Regions from separate parts of the Clostridium tanneri genome, predicted to be linked through region 1. Evidence: a T-box and tRNA genes for the amino acid it is inferred to sense, from the RefSeq annotation. Region 1 holds a T-box; the other holds one or more tRNA genes.
The links. The T-box of region 1 lies ahead of thrS (threonine--tRNA ligase). A T-box ahead of a tRNA ligase gene usually reads a tRNA of that ligase, here a tRNA-Thr.

Region 1 (7,891 bases):
TTATATAAAATTTTTGCATGAAGTTCTGTATTTGCCTTTGCAATAACATACTTAATGCCAACTTCCTTTAACAAAAGAGTTATCATAACACTGTCTTGTATATCTACCCCTATTCCAACTATTGCCACATCAAAATTATTTATACCTAATGACTTTAAATTTTCTTCGTCTGTAGCATCCGTATGAATAGCATGTGTTACATCCTCTGCTACATTTTGAACTCTTTCCTCATTAGTATCCACTGCTAATACATCATGACCTAGCTGATATAGGGTTCTAGCTACAGATGTTCCAAATCTCCCCAAACCTATTACAAGAAATTGTTTTTTATTCATAAAACCCACCTCTATCCAATTATAATTTTATCTTCAGGATATTTTATAGAACCAGGCATGCTCTTTTGTGCAAGAGACAATGCCACTGTTAAAGGACCTAACCTTCCACAATACATAATAAAAGCAATTAAAAGCTTTCCCGGTGTACTAAGCTCCGGTGTTAACCCAAGGGTCAAACCTACAGTTCCAAAAGCAGATACAACTTCGTACACGATATAGTCTAAGGTAGTCTTTTCTGTTATACACAATATGATGGTAGCTACTAAGACAATACACATTCCTAAAGTTGCTACAACTAACGCTCTATACACAATTTCTTTTCCTATTCTTCTTTCATATATTTCAGCGTCTTCTCTTCCTCTTATAATAGAAACTACTGTAATAGCAAGTAAAGCTGCTGTAGTGGTTTTTATTCCTCCTGCTGTAGATCCTGGAGATCCACCAATGAACATAAGTACTATTGTTAAGAACTTTCCGCCCTCTGTCATATCTGCCGTAGGAACTGAGTTGAATCCAGCAGTTCTTGGAACCACTGAGGCAAATATGGAGTTTACTATCTTATCTCTTAAAGGCATATTAGCTATTGTTTTAACATTATTCATTTCGAATATAAACATTAAAATTGCCCCACCTACAATTAAAATTACTGTAGATATTATTACTATTTTTGAATGTAAAGATAACTTTTTAGTAGTTCTAAAGCTATATATTTCCTGCCAAACAAAGAATCCAAGACCTCCTATTGTAATTAATGATGCTATAGTCATTAATATTAATGGATTATCTGCATATGGAGTTACACTTCTAAATTCTCCTATTAAATCTATTCCTGCATTACAATAAGCAGATATAGAGTGAAAAATTCCATAATATATACCTTTAGCTACTCCAAATTCCGGTATGAATTGCGTTGCTAGTAAAGTAGCCCCAATAATTTCTACTAATATAGTAAATTTCAATAGATATTTTGACATCTTTACAAGGCCCTGTATTGAAAAAGAATTAAGAGACTGCTGAATAACAAGCCTCTCCTTTAAAGTAATTCTTTTTCCCATAAGTAATGCAAACAACGTAGCTATTGACATGAAACCTAGTCCACCAACTTGAATTAAACATAAGATTACAAACTGGCCAAAATTACTCCAATGGGTTCCTGTATCTACTGTTACTAATCCTGTTACACAGGTTGCTGACGTAGATACAAAAAGACAATCAATAAAATTAGTGTACTGTCCACTTCTTGAGGACACTGGCAGGGATAACAAAATTGCTCCGATAAAAATTACTGCGGCAAAACCTAACACTAATATTTGAATTTCGTTGACCTTGCACCACCGATTGATTGCTACCTTCATCTTAAGATACCTTCCTTATTTAATGATAATTTTTATTTATTAAATATTATCTGTAGTTCTAAAATAATTATTTATGACAAGTATATCCTATAGGTAATACTTGTCTACATATTAAAAGTTTAATAATATTATAAGTAAAAGCTAGTATAATTGCTGGTTATTTGAAAAACTTCTATATTTGATGAGTTTACATAATTTATATGTCCATAAATATAAAAAATGCAGCGTCATCGCTGCATCTTTTATGTATATTAAGCGTTTAATTGCTTTTTAGCTATTTCAACTAATTCAGTGAATGCTTTAGGGTCATTTATAGCTATTTCTGAAAGCATCTTTCTGTTTATATCGATACCTGCAGTTTTTATACCATTCATGAATTTAGAATATGAAAGACCATTCATTCTTGTAGCTGCGTTTATTCTAGCTATCCAAAGTTTTCTGAAGTCTCTCTTCTTTAATCTTCTTCCAACATAAGCATTTCTTAATGCTCTTATAACAGTTTCATTAGCTGTTTTAAATAACTTGCTTTTTCCACCATAGTATCCTTTTGCAAGTTTTAATATTTTTTTATGATATTTACGAGCGTTTACGGCTCTTTTTACTCTTGCCATTTAAAAATCCTCCTTCTAGAGCCTACTACTTAGCGTAAGGCATTAATGTTTTCATTGTTTTTTCTTGAGTTTCTGAAACATATCCAGTCTTTCTAAGATTTCTCTTAGTTTTTGTGCTCTTCTTAGTTAATATATGGCTCTTGAAAGCTTTTGCTCTTTTAAGCTTACCTGTTCCTGTAACTTTGAATCTTTTTGCAACACTTTTTTTAGTTTTCATTTTTGGCATAATAAATTCCTCCTCTCAATTATGCTTTCTTTGATGATAAAATCATTATCATGTTTCTACCTTCTAATTTTGCTTCTTTTTCTAGAATGCAGACATCTTCAACTTTAGTATAAAAATCAGCTAGTATTTTTTTACCTATATGTGAATAATCAGCTTCTCTACCTCTAAACCTAACAGTTACTTTAACTTTATCTCCTGCAATCAAAAATTTTCTTGCATTGTTAGCTTTTATTGAAATATCATGTTCTTCGATAGTTGGACTAAGTCTAATTTCTTTTACACTAATAACTTTTTGTTTCTTCTTAGCCTCTTTATCTTTTTTAGCTTGCTCATAAATGAATTTACCATAATCCATTATTTTGCAAACTGGTGGGTTAGCATTTGGTGATATCATAACTAAATCTAACTCTTTTTCTTCTGCCATTCTAAGTGCGTCTCTAGATGCTAGGATACCTAACTGAGAGCCATCATCCCCAATAACCCTAATTTCTTTTTCTCTTATTTCCTCATTTAAAAGAAGATCTTTACTAATAACTTTCACCTCCAGTGAATTTATAGACATTAATTTATTTAAACATAAAAAAGGACGGCAAAGCCGTCCTTAGAATACACTAGTAAATAAATGCTTCCAATAACCCTACTAGCTGTGCTGCAAGGTGAGAAACGGCTGTTTCTTCTTAACAAATAGTATTATAAACCTATAATATTAAATTGTCAATATTTTATTAGTCAACTATGCTTATTTTTTTATCTATTTCTTCTTTTATTTTTGAAATAAATCCTTCTAAGCTCATTGTACCAATATCACCTTGTTTTCTGCTTCTTATTGCTACGTTTCCTTCGTTCATTTCTTTGTCTCCAATAACAAGCATGTATGGTACCTTCTGAAGTTGAGCTTCTCTAATCTTATATCCGATTTTTTCATTTCTTAAGTCTAGTTCAACTCTTATATCATTTTTCTTTAACTCATCTGCAATTTTCTTTACATATTCAACTTGACCATCAGTTATATTCATAACCTTAACTTGAACTGGTGCAAGCCAAGCTGGGAATGCCCCTGCATAATGCTCAGTTAATATTCCTATAAATCTTTCAATAGATCCAAATACAACTCTGTGAATCATAACTGGTCTATGTCTTTCTCCATCTGCTCCCACATAATTTAAGTCAAATCTTTCTGGCATTTGGAAATCAAGCTGTACAGTTCCACACTGCCATGTTCTACCTATGCAGTCTCTTAAGTGGAAGTCTATTTTAGGTCCGTAGAATGCTCCATCACCTTCATTAACTTTATACTTAAGTCCTATATCCTCTAAAGCGTCTCTTAAGCCGTTAGTTGCTGCTTCCCACTCTTCATCAGTTCCCATTGAATCTTCTGGTCTTGTTGAAAGCTCAACAAAGTACTCAAATCCAAATACTTTATAGAAGTTATCTATAAGACTTATAACACCAAGTACTTCTTCTCTTATTTGTTCCTTAGTGATAAATATATGAGCATCATCTTGAGTAAAGCATCTAACTCTCATTAGTCCATGTAATGCTCCAGATTTTTCATGTCTGTGAACAACTCCCATTTCAGCATATCTTAAAGGAAGATCTCTGTAAGAGTGTATATCGTTTTTGTAAACAAGTATTGAACCTGGGCAGTTCATTGGCTTTATAGCATAATCTCCTTCATCTATCTTTGTGAAGTACATATTGTCTTTATAGTGATCCCAGTGTCCAGATTGATGCCATAATGCTTCATTTAGGATTATAGGAGTCATTATTTCATCATAAGCAGCTTTTCTGTGCATTTCTCTCCAGAAGTTTTGTAGTGTATTTCTTACTACCATTCCCTTTGGATGGAAGAATGGGAATCCAGGTCCTTCTTCATGAATACTAAATAGATCTAATTCTTTACCAATCTTTCTGTGATCTCTCTTTTTTGCTTCTTCAAGCATCTTTAAGTGCTCATCAAGTTCAGCTTTCTTTTCAAAGGCTGTTCCGTAAATTCTTTGAAGCATTTTATTTTTCTCATCGCCTCTCCAGTAAGCACCAGCTATTGAAAGAAGTTTAACAGCCTTTACTTTTCCTGTAGATGGTACGTGAGGTCCTGCACATAGGTCTACGAATTCTCCCTCTTTATAGAAGGATATTACTGCTCCTTCTTCTAAGTCCTTTATTAATTCAACCTTATAACTTTCTCCCTTTTCTTCCATAAGCTTTATAGCTTCTTCTCTTGAAAGTTCGAATTTTTCAAGCTTGTGATCTTCTTTAACTATCTTGTTCATTTCAGCTTCTACTTTTTCAAGCATTTCTGGAGTAAATGAAAAATCAGCATCGAAGTCATAATAGAATCCGTTATCAATCGCTGGTCCTATAGCTAACTTAACTTCTGGATATAATCTTTTAATTGCTTGAGCAAGTATATGAGATGCAGTATGTCTTAAAGTCTTCTTACCGTCCTCATCCTCAAAAGTTAGAATCTCTAACTTACAATCATCATTTATTTCTGTCATTAGCTCTGCTGCTTCTCCGTTTATTTTAGCTCCTAAAGCTTTTTTAGCTAATGAGGTACTTAGTTTAGCAGCTACTTCTGCTACTTTTGATCCTTTTTCTACTTCAACTATGCTTCCATCTTTTAAAGTAATCTTTACCATGGTTTTTTCCTCCCTTTTCTGTTACTTATTGTAATTTAATTACTTGCAAATAAAAAACACTCATCCCAGTACATGGGACGAGTGTATATCGCGGTTCCACCCAAATTTAATAGTAAATATATCTTTGACTAATAAAACTATATTCTAAATACAAATGTTTAGAAATATAATTTAAGTTAGCAGATAATAAGTATAACTATTATCTCTGAACCTTTAACGCAGGCTTACGGAAATACTTACTAAAATTCAGTATACAACTTAAAGGTGGTTTTCAATAAATCTTACTCAAAGGACCTCTCACCCAATGGATCCTTCTCTCTTAGAGCAGTATTCTATTTACTTTTCCTTATCATAGTCTTTAATTATTCTGCTTAATTGCTTTCTTGAATTATTTTCTTAAATTATAGTATTAAATTTTCTAACTGTCAACACATTAACTAAAAATAATGAATATTTTTAAATTAAAATATTACACTCTATGAATACTTTGCCTTATTTGTTTGCAACTTTTACAATTGTCACAAAACTCTACTCTATCGGTAAATACCTTTTTAACTGTGTCTATTAGCTCATTATTCCTACAGTTTTCAACACAGTGAATTACTATTTTTTCTGGAGAGTTAGTAATAAGAATGCTTATTATCATATCCTCCGCATTGGTATTTTCTCTGTATCTTAAGTCATTAAGGTCACTAAATAACATTTCAGTTATATCATTTGAGTTCTTATCTTTTACCACATACTTTCCTTGACTATCAATTTCTATGTTCACTAAATCAATTTTACTTTCCTGAATTTCTACGAAGTATTTTAAGAGTTTAATAAATTCATTATATTCCTTTTCAACCATATACTTTTCTACTACTTTATCTATTATAGCTTCCAAATCATCTTTTAGGTCTTTCATTCTAAAGGTAATAAATCCCTTTATATTAATCTCTTTATTCTCACCTATACACTCAACTATCTTATCTATTATGTTATTTCTTTTATTCATGCAATAGATTGAACTCTCATCAACTATGCCGCCTTCGCCTTTTAATATTTCCACACTACTGTCTTTTATCTCTTTTAATTCATCATACTTAAGAAAAAAGTATGTATCCGATAAAAAACTCATCATATCTTTTCTATAGAATTCATCTATTACAACATTATATAAAATATTTGCTACATGTATATTAAACATGTTACGAAGTTTTGCGCTGATTTCTTCTTCACAAAATATTTTTACGAAGTGAGTATTTGACTCTATGCTTTCCGAAATACCAATAACTATATTTTTACTTTTAAAATACTCTTTTATATCATTTATTCCATGTATTATATCTTCTTTTTCTCTATCATATACTACTGTAAGTAATAGCATCCCTCACACTCCCTTCTAAAAATAGTATGTGTCTAAACTAAATCTATATACAAAATCTTTTTGTCAAATCCCGACATGTAACCTCTGTACTTGAAACTTATATGACAAAAATATAGAATAGAAAAAAGGGTTTTTCTAGCCAATAGAACTCCTCACTAATTAACATTAAATTTTTAAGTAAATTAGCGTGAAACATAAGGAAGGATACTATAATGAAATATGCGATTGTAGATTTTAGAATAACAGAAGAAGAAAAATATAATATTACAAGTTTAGGTTATAAAATTATAATATGCCCTCCTTCACAAGCCCTTTATGAGGCAGTTTGCGGGCATCCTGATATGCTTTTACATATTATTAGTAAAAACAAAATAATGGTTCATAAGGATGTAGATAAAAACTTTATAGCTCTGCTAAAAAATTTAGGATTTTCTGTATTGTTATCGGGAAATGAGTTGAAAGATATTTATCCTTACGACATTATTTTAAATAGTGTATCCTTATCAAATTTATTTATGCATAATATAAAATACACTGATCCTGAACTTTTGAAACTGATGACTAGTAAAAAGCTGATAAATGTAAAACAAGGATATAGCAAATGTTCAACAGCTATTGTAACAGAGAGGGCAGTTATGACTAGTGATAAGTCTATAGCAAAAGCATTAATAACTGAAAATATAGACGTACTTCTTCTCCCTCCCGGAGATATTGAGCTGCCTAATTTGAATTATGGATTTATTGGAGGTTGTTGTGGTCTTCTTAATGAAAATACTTTAGCTTTTTACGGAGATTTAAATTACTATGCTTATGGAAATGAAGTTTTAAGTTTTTTAAAAAAGCATAATGTAAAACCAGTTTATTTAAGAAAGGACAAGCTAATAGATAGAGGAAGTCTTTTTGTAATAGAGAATTAACCTTAAAGTTAATTAGACAAAATTCGATAATTATTTACAAGGATATTATATCGTCTTTTTAATAATATCCTTTGTAAATAACAAAACTTTAAGGAACCCGAAATTACAAAAGGAGGACTATATGATTAAACAAAAAAATGCGTTAATGACCTTTCTATCCTTTTCATCAATGTTAATATCTTTCTTTATACATTTTTTCAACAGGGTACTAAATATCTTTAATCATCCAATGCTAGAGAATCACGAAATAATATTAAACATATTTTTAGTAATTCCTATTTTAACCTTTGTTATAACCCTATATCTATATAATAGAAAAAAGAACGATGGGAGAATTCCATTTTTTAATATGCTTACCCTTACTTTTTCAAGTATGTCTATAATCGCTGGCGGAATAGGAATGGTTGAGTATCATTTCTCTATTTTTATGGTTATA
Region 2 (7,891 bases), on a different contig from region 1:
GAGAAGACAAAAGCTTGCTGAAATAGAAGCAGCTCAAAAACTTGCTGAAAGCTTAAAAGGAAAAGAAATAAAGCTTACTGTAAAGTCAGGTGAGAATGGAAGACTATTTGGTTCGATAACTGCTAAGGACATAGCAGACGAATTAAATAAGAAGCTTAATTTGAAGATTGATAAGAAAAAGATTGTAGTAGATACAATAAGACAACTGGGTAGTTATGATGTAGAGGTTAAATTATATCCTGAAATCTCCACAAAGGTTAAAGTGGTGATTGGAGAAAATTAAGGGGGAAACTGTGTGAAGTCACAATTTGTAGATGAGCTAGAACAAGAAATAATGAATACAATACCTATAGATACTCAAGTAAATGTTTTATATGAAATTCTGAATAAAGTAATAGATGAAGGAACTGTAAGAGCAAGGACAGTAAAGTTTAAATTGCAAGGCTATATAAAAAGTAAAGATATATTTAAAAGAATATATGCCTTAAATAAGATTATAAGTGATGGTAAGGGCCTAAAGTCAATCCCAGATGAGTCAAACGTATATGAAGCTTTAGAAGATACTAATATTTGGATTTCAGAACTTTTAGCTAAAAAATATGTTAAGAATAAAATAGAGACAGAAGTTGAAAAGAACATAATGGAAAAGCAAGATAGGTATATGGATGAAGTTAGGTTAAGTATTTTAAAGAAACAAAAGGGACCAGAAAATGCGAAAACCTTAAAGAAATATGCTGAATTAGAGGTTTTAGATTCTAAAAAGCTAAACAAAAGCATCCAAGGTCTTTTAAGACCAGAGTCTTTTTCTGAAATTGTTGGACAGGAAAGAGCAATAAAATCAATTTTATCAAAAATAGCTTCACCATATCCACAACATATAATATTATATGGACCTCCAGGAGTAGGAAAAACAACGGCAGCAAGACTTGCATTAGAAGAAATTAAGAAATTAAAACATACTCCCTTTAAGAAAGATGCTAAGTTTATAGAGGTTGATGGAACTACATTAAGATGGGATCCAAGAGAGATAACAAATCCATTATTAGGATCAGTACACGACCCAATATACCAAGGAACTAAAAGAGATTTAGCTGAAACAGGAGTTCCAGAACCAAAACTTGGACTTGTTACGGAAGCTCATGGAGGGGTTCTTTTTATTGATGAAATTGGTGAATTAGATGAAATGTTGCAAAATAAGTTATTAAAGGTGTTAGAAGATAAAAGAGTTGAGTTTTCATCTTCATATTACGATCCAGATGATGACAATACTCCAAAGTATATTAAGTATCTTTTTGAAAATGGAGCACCGGCAGATTTTATACTTATTGGTGCTACGACAAGAGAACCAAGTGAAATTAATCCAGCTTTAAGGTCAAGATGTACAGAAGTTTATTTTGAGCCCCTAACTTCAAAGGATATACAACAAATAGTAGAAAATGCAGCTGAAAAGCTTAATATAGAATTAGATAATGGAGTTTCAGAACTTATAAGTAGATATACTATAGAAGGAAGAAAAGCAGTTAATATTTTGTCAGATGTTTATGGTTATGTACTTTATAATAGAGATGGTTCAGTATTAGAAGATAAGATAAAAGTAACAATTGAAGATTTGAAACAAGTTATATCTATAGGTAGACTTGTTCCTTTTGAGGTAGTTAACACAGAGGCAAGATATGATGTTGGACATATATATGGATTAGGGGTAAGCGGATATATAGGTTCTACTTTAGAAATTGAGGCTGCAGTTTTTGAAGCAAAGGAAAAGGGAAGAGGCATAGTAAGATTTAACGATACTGCCGGAAGTATGGCAAAGGATTCAGTATTTAATGCTGCTTCTGTCATAAGAAAAATAACTAATAAAGATATAAGTGATTACGATATACATGTAAATATAGTTGGTGGGGGAAGAATTGATGGTCCTTCTGCTGGAGCAGCTATTACAGTATGTATTATAAGTGCTCTTTTAGATAAACCATTAAGACAAGATGTAGCTGTAACTGGTGAAATATCATTAAGAGGTAAAGTAAAGCCAGTTGGAGGTATATTCGAGAAGGTATATGGAGCAAGACGAAAGGGTATTAATTTAGTAATTATACCTGATGATAATTCAAAGGAAATCCCACAAGGGCTTGATGATATTGATGTTAAAGTAGTTAAGGACATAGAGGAGCTAATGGCATTGGTGTTTTAGAGTCATTACTAAGGAGAGAGAGAACGGATGGATACACCTCTTAGAAGTATGCCGCAGAGTATAGAGGCAGAACAAAGTGTAATAGGGTCAATGCTTGTAGACAAAACTTCCATAGCAGAAGCTATGGAAGTTTTACAAACTGAAGACTTTTATAAAGATGCACATAAAGTTATTTTTAGTGCAATATTAGATTTATATCAGAAAGACACAGCTGTAGATATAATAACCCTTACGGAAAATCTCAAATCTAAGGGTCAGTTGGAGTCGGCTGGGGGATTAACATATATAAGTGAACTAAGTGGATCAGTAGTTTCTACGGCAAATATTCATTCATATATAAATATAGTAAAAGATAAGGCCGTACTTAGAAAACTTATAAGGTCATCTACTAAAATAATAGAGGAAAGTTATAGTAGTCAAGATGATGTCTTAGGCGTTGTTGATTTAGCTGAGAAGGAAATATTTAATATTTCCAACAATAGAAGTACATCAGATTTTGAACCTATGAATGCTGTTCTTGAAAGAGGCTTTTTAGAAATAGAAAGATTATTTAACAATAAAGGACAAACGACAGGAGTTCCTTCTGGGTTCAGAGAACTTGATGCAAAAACTTCTGGTTTTCAAAAAGGAGATATGGTGCTAATTGCAGCAAGACCTTCAATGGGAAAAACAACTTTTGCTTTAAATATTGCAGAATATGCTGCTTTAAGAGAGGGAAAAAGCGTAGCAATTTTTTCCCTAGAAATGTCTAAGGAGCAGCTTGCATATAAATTATTATGCTCACAGGCCCATGTAGATATGCTAAAGCTTAGAACAGGTAACCTTGATGATAAAGACTGGGAGAATATAGCCAAAGCATCAGGGCCACTAGCTGCTGCTAAGATATTTATAGATGACACAGCAGGTATAACTGTAATGGAAATGAGATCTAAGTGTAGAAGATTAAAAATGGAGCATGGAATAGATTTAATACTTATTGACTATCTTCAGCTTATGTCAGGTGGTAAAGGCTCTGAAAGTAGACAACAAGAGGTATCAGAGATATCAAGATCTATTAAAGCTATAGCTAAGGAAATGCAGTGCCCTGTTGTTGCTTTATCTCAGTTATCTCGTGCTCCTGAGCAAAGAACTGATCATAGGCCAATGCTGTCAGACCTCAGAGAATCTGGGTCTATAGAGCAGGACGCAGACTTAGTTATGTTTTTGTATAGAGATGAATATTATAATAAGGAAACAGAAGAAAAGAATGTAGGAGAATGTATAATTGCAAAGCAAAGAAACGGTCCTACTGGTACAGTAAAACTAGCTTGGCTTGGCCAATTTAGTAAGTTTGGTAATCTTGATGTTATACACCAAGAATAATATAAATAAAAAACTTATATAATATTAGTATGAGTTTCTATAGTATGCTCCTATAGCTCAGTTGGTAGAGTAGCTGATTCGTAACCAGCGGGCCACAGGTTCAAGTCCTGCTAGGAGCATTACAAAAAATACCAAGGTTCTTATAACCTTGGTATTTTTATTTATAGTGATATAGAAATTTGTATGATTTTGTAATACACATAATGGAAAATTGATTATTATTTCTCATATATACAAAAATGTGTTGAATTTTTTTTCTCATATATTATAATTAAAAACAATAGGGTTAAAATATTTAATAATTTATTATTTATTTAAGATTCAGATAAATATTCTATCAGTAGTTAGGGGGAATAGGTTTGTTAAGCGAATCTAATGAAAATAATGGGGAATTGAATTTAAGTAACTATAATTTTAATTATGAGGATATATTTGAACTTTTACCATACCCTATTGTAATGTTAGATAGGGTAAATAATATTTGTAAGTTAAATGGTAGGGCAAAGGATACATTTGATATTTTAAGTTTAGAGGAAAATCTAGAAGATATTATGGTTAAGTTTTCTAGGCAGGAAAATAAAGAAAATTTAAATTCAGAAAATGTTTTTGAGAAGAATATAACAACAAAAATAGGTATAAGACATTTTGAAATTAGGATTACCCCAATACTTGACACAAACAACTTACTACAGGGGAATATAATTATGCTGAATGATCTTACTGAAAGAAAGCTGTTAGAAGATAGACTGAGAAAAGAAAAGAATGATGCAGAAAGTAATAATTTGAATAGAAGTAAGTTTCTTATTAATGTTAGCCATGAAATAAGAACAGCTATTAGTGGAATAATCGGAATGACTGATTTAACACTAATGACAGCTTTAAATTCAGAACAGAAAGAAAATCTTAATTTAGTAAAGATGAGTAGTTCTAGATTACTCAACATTGTAAACAGCATAATGGAATTTTCGAAAATACAACTAGAAAAAGTAAAAATAGAGAATATTGAGTTTAATTTTAAAGACCTAATTACTGAGATTGTGAAAGTTAAAAGCCAAAAAGCCTTGGAGCATAAATTAGATTTTAAGTTTAGCCTAGATGATACTATTCCAGAAACGCTTACTGGCGATCCTGGTAAGATAAAACAAGTATTGGACAATCTTATCGACAATGCTATAGAATTTACAAAAGAGGGAATGGTATCCTTAGCTATTGAAAAGGAAGATTCTATTGGTGACAAAGTAAACTTGAAGATATCTGTAAAAGATACTGGAATAGGCATAGATAAAAAAGATATACCTAAAATATTTAAGAATATTGGTCAAATACACCAAAAGAATTATATTAAGAAAAATAAAGGAACAGGATTAGGGCTTTCTATTTGCAAAGGTCTTGTAGAATTGATGGGCGGAAAAATAGAGGTAAAAAGTAAGAAGGATGTAGGAACAACATTTACATTCAGCATAGCTTTAGTTAAGGGGAAGAGATTTAATTCAATAAATATTGTAGATAGAAATAGTGGAACTGGAAAGAAGAAAAGAAAATTAAGTATTTTAGTAGTTGAAGATGACAAGGCAAGCCAAATGGTTATGTATAATCTATTAAAAAAATACGGACATACATGTGATGTAGCAAACAATGGTCAAGAAGCCGTAGAAATGGCACAAAATAAGAAATATGATTTAGTGCTAATGGACATACAAATGCCAATAATGGATGGAATACAAGCCACAAAATTAATAAGAAAATCTGAAGAAAATAAGGATAAACATATTCCAATTATAGCGTTAACAGCTTATGCGCTAAAAGGAGATAGGGAAAAGCTTATTGATGCTGGAATGGATGATTATATATCTAAACCTTTTAATGTAGAGGAATTACTTAAGACTGTATACAATATGGTAAAAGATGATGGTAATAATAACATTTTAATTAGCAATACCAAAATTAATAATATAGATGGAAGCCCTTTATTATTATATCTTTTATAATAGTATGCTGCTTATAATATTAAAAAACAGCTAATAAGGAGAGATTGTACTATGATTGGAATTATTGATAGATTTGAAGGATACTTTGCTATTATAGAATTAGAAGATAGAAGTACAATTAGTATAGAAAGAAATAAGATCCCGGAAGAAGCAAAGGAAGGTTATGTATTAAATATTGATAAAACAATAACTATAAATCTAGAAGAAACAAAAAAAAGAACTAAATATATAAGTAATTTGACTGATGATATGTGGAAATAAATTATACCAGCTGGACTATGGAATCCAGCTGGATTTTATTTTAATTATAAGAAATTAGAAGCTTTAATATTTATATTATGGTCAAAAAACTAAACAAAGCATAGGAATTGCGAACTTTAAAATTGATTACTCATTAAATATTCGTATTTTTATTGACTATAATAGTTACTTTTGATACCATTAGAGAGTAAAGAATTCATTAAGAAATTTAAAATTTAATTTTATAGTAATAATTTAGCTGCTCGAATAGTATAATAAAATGTTCGCCTTTTATAACATTTGCATAGGAGGGTATTTATGAAATACGATATAATTATTGTTGGTGCAGGGGCTAGTGGAATTTTCACTGCCTATGAATTGGTAAAGGTAAATCCTAATATGAAAATATTAATGATTGAGAAAGGTCATAGTTTAGAAAAAAGAGTATGTCCTATAGATGGAAAAAAGATAAAGGCTTGCATACACTGTTCTGTATGTAACATCATGAATGGATACGGAGGGGCTGGAAGTTTATCTGATGGTAAATATAATATAACAAATAACTTTGGTGGAGAACTTTACAAGTATGTAGGAAAAGATGAAGCCATAAATCTAATGAATTATGTTGATGAAGTTCTATGTGAGATGGGTGGAGCAGAGGCTAAGCTTTATTCTACTGCTAATTCAGAACTAAAAAGTAAGGCTTTACAACATGATTTACATCTTTTGGATGCTAAGGTAAGGCATTTAGGCACAGACAGAAATTTAGTTATATTATCTAACATATATAAGTTTCTAAAAGACAAGGTAGAAATGCTATTTGACACAGAAGTTTTGGATATTGATAAGTCAGAAGAACAATTTTCAGTTATTACAAACAAAGAGACTTTTACTTCTGATAAACTGGTGTTAGCAACTGGTCGTTCAGGTTCTAAGTGGATTTCAAAAGTCTGTGGTAAAATGGGAATAAGAACAGAAAGCAATAGAGTTGATATAGGAGTCCGTGTAGAATTACCAGCAGAAATTTTTGAGCATATAACTAAAGAGGTTTATGAGAGCAAAATTGTATATAAAACAAAAAAATATAATGATATGGTAAGAACATTCTGTATGAATCCTCATGGAGAGGTAGTAAATGAAAATACTAATGGTATAATAACTGTAAATGGACATAGTTATTCTGATCCAAAACTTCATACAGGAAATACAAACTTTGCACTTCTAGTATCTAATCATTTCACTGAGCCGTTCAGGGATAGCAATGAGTATGGAGAATCTATTGCGAGACTAAGTAATATGCTTGGTGGAGGCGTATTAGTTCAAAGGTTTGGAGACTTAGTAAATGGAAGAAGAACTAATGAACGTAGAATGGCTAAGAGTTTTACAATACCAACATTAAAAGCTACTCCAGGGGATTTAAGTCTTGTAATTCCTAAGAGACAGCTAGATGATATTATAGAAATGATATATGCCCTTAACAACATAGCCCCAGGCACAGCAAATGAAGATACACTATTATATGGAGTAGAAGTGAAGTTTTACAACTCAAAAGTAGAAGTTGATACAAACCTAGAGACAAGTGTTAAAGGATTATATGCATTAGGGGATGGGTCAGGAGTTACACATTCGCTATCACAAGCATCTGCAAGCGGAGTTTACTTAGCGAGAGTTCTTGCAAAAATCTAGAAAATACTATTAACATTAACTGATATAGGTTAAACTATATTTATATACTTACAATTAATAGTCTAATTGAAGTTTTAATCTATGTTACTGTAACAGACAGATAATAAAGAGGAGGAAATTTTTATGTCAGCATTTATTGTATTAGGAGCACAATGGGGCGATGAAGGAAAAGGAAAAATGACAGATTATCTTGCAGAAGACGCCGATGTAGTTGTTAGATTTCAAGGAGGTAACAATGCAGGGCATACTGTTGAAGTTGGAGATAAACAGTATAAGCTTCATCTAATTCCTTCAGGAATATTATATAGAGATAAGTTAAACGTAATAGGTAATGGGGTTGTTGTTGACCCTAAAGCTCTATTTGATGAAATAGATTATTTAAAAAATGCAGGAGTTGATGTTACTCCAGAAAATTTAATAATAA

Region 2: it has a tRNA-Thr gene. The T-box ahead of thrS (threonine--tRNA ligase) is inferred to sense a tRNA for this amino acid. The anticodon was not compared.

The regions. Positions count from the first base shown of each region.
Region 1 covers NZ_JARUJP010000008.1:120,051-127,941, reverse strand. Annotated here, with positions in the region: gene P8V03_RS09000 (potassium channel family protein) at 1-335, opposite strand, end outside; gene P8V03_RS08995 (TrkH family potassium uptake protein) at 347-1,690, opposite strand; gene rplT (50S ribosomal protein L20) at 1,942-2,301, opposite strand; gene rpmI (50S ribosomal protein L35) at 2,327-2,527, opposite strand; gene infC (translation initiation factor IF-3) at 2,547-3,089, opposite strand; ribosomal protein L20 leader region at 3,100-3,212, opposite strand; gene thrS (threonine--tRNA ligase) at 3,253-5,169, opposite strand; T-box leader at 5,240-5,531, opposite strand; gene ytxC (putative sporulation protein YtxC) at 5,639-6,538, opposite strand; gene P8V03_RS08965 (DUF6873 family GME fold protein) at 6,751-7,455, shown strand; gene P8V03_RS08960 (methyl-accepting chemotaxis protein) at 7,577-7,891, shown strand, end outside.
Region 2 covers NZ_JARUJP010000028.1:29,435-37,325, forward strand. Annotated here, with positions in the region: gene rplI (50S ribosomal protein L9) at 1-283, shown strand, start outside; gene lonC (Lon family ATP-dependent protease) at 335-2,191, shown strand; gene P8V03_RS16755 (replicative DNA helicase) at 2,219-3,553, shown strand; tRNA gene P8V03_RS16760 (tRNA-Thr) at 3,600-3,672, shown strand; gene P8V03_RS16765 (response regulator) at 3,913-5,541, shown strand; gene P8V03_RS16770 (DUF3006 domain-containing protein) at 5,593-5,802, shown strand; gene P8V03_RS16775 (NAD(P)/FAD-dependent oxidoreductase) at 6,100-7,467, shown strand; gene P8V03_RS16780 (adenylosuccinate synthase) at 7,591-7,891, shown strand, end outside.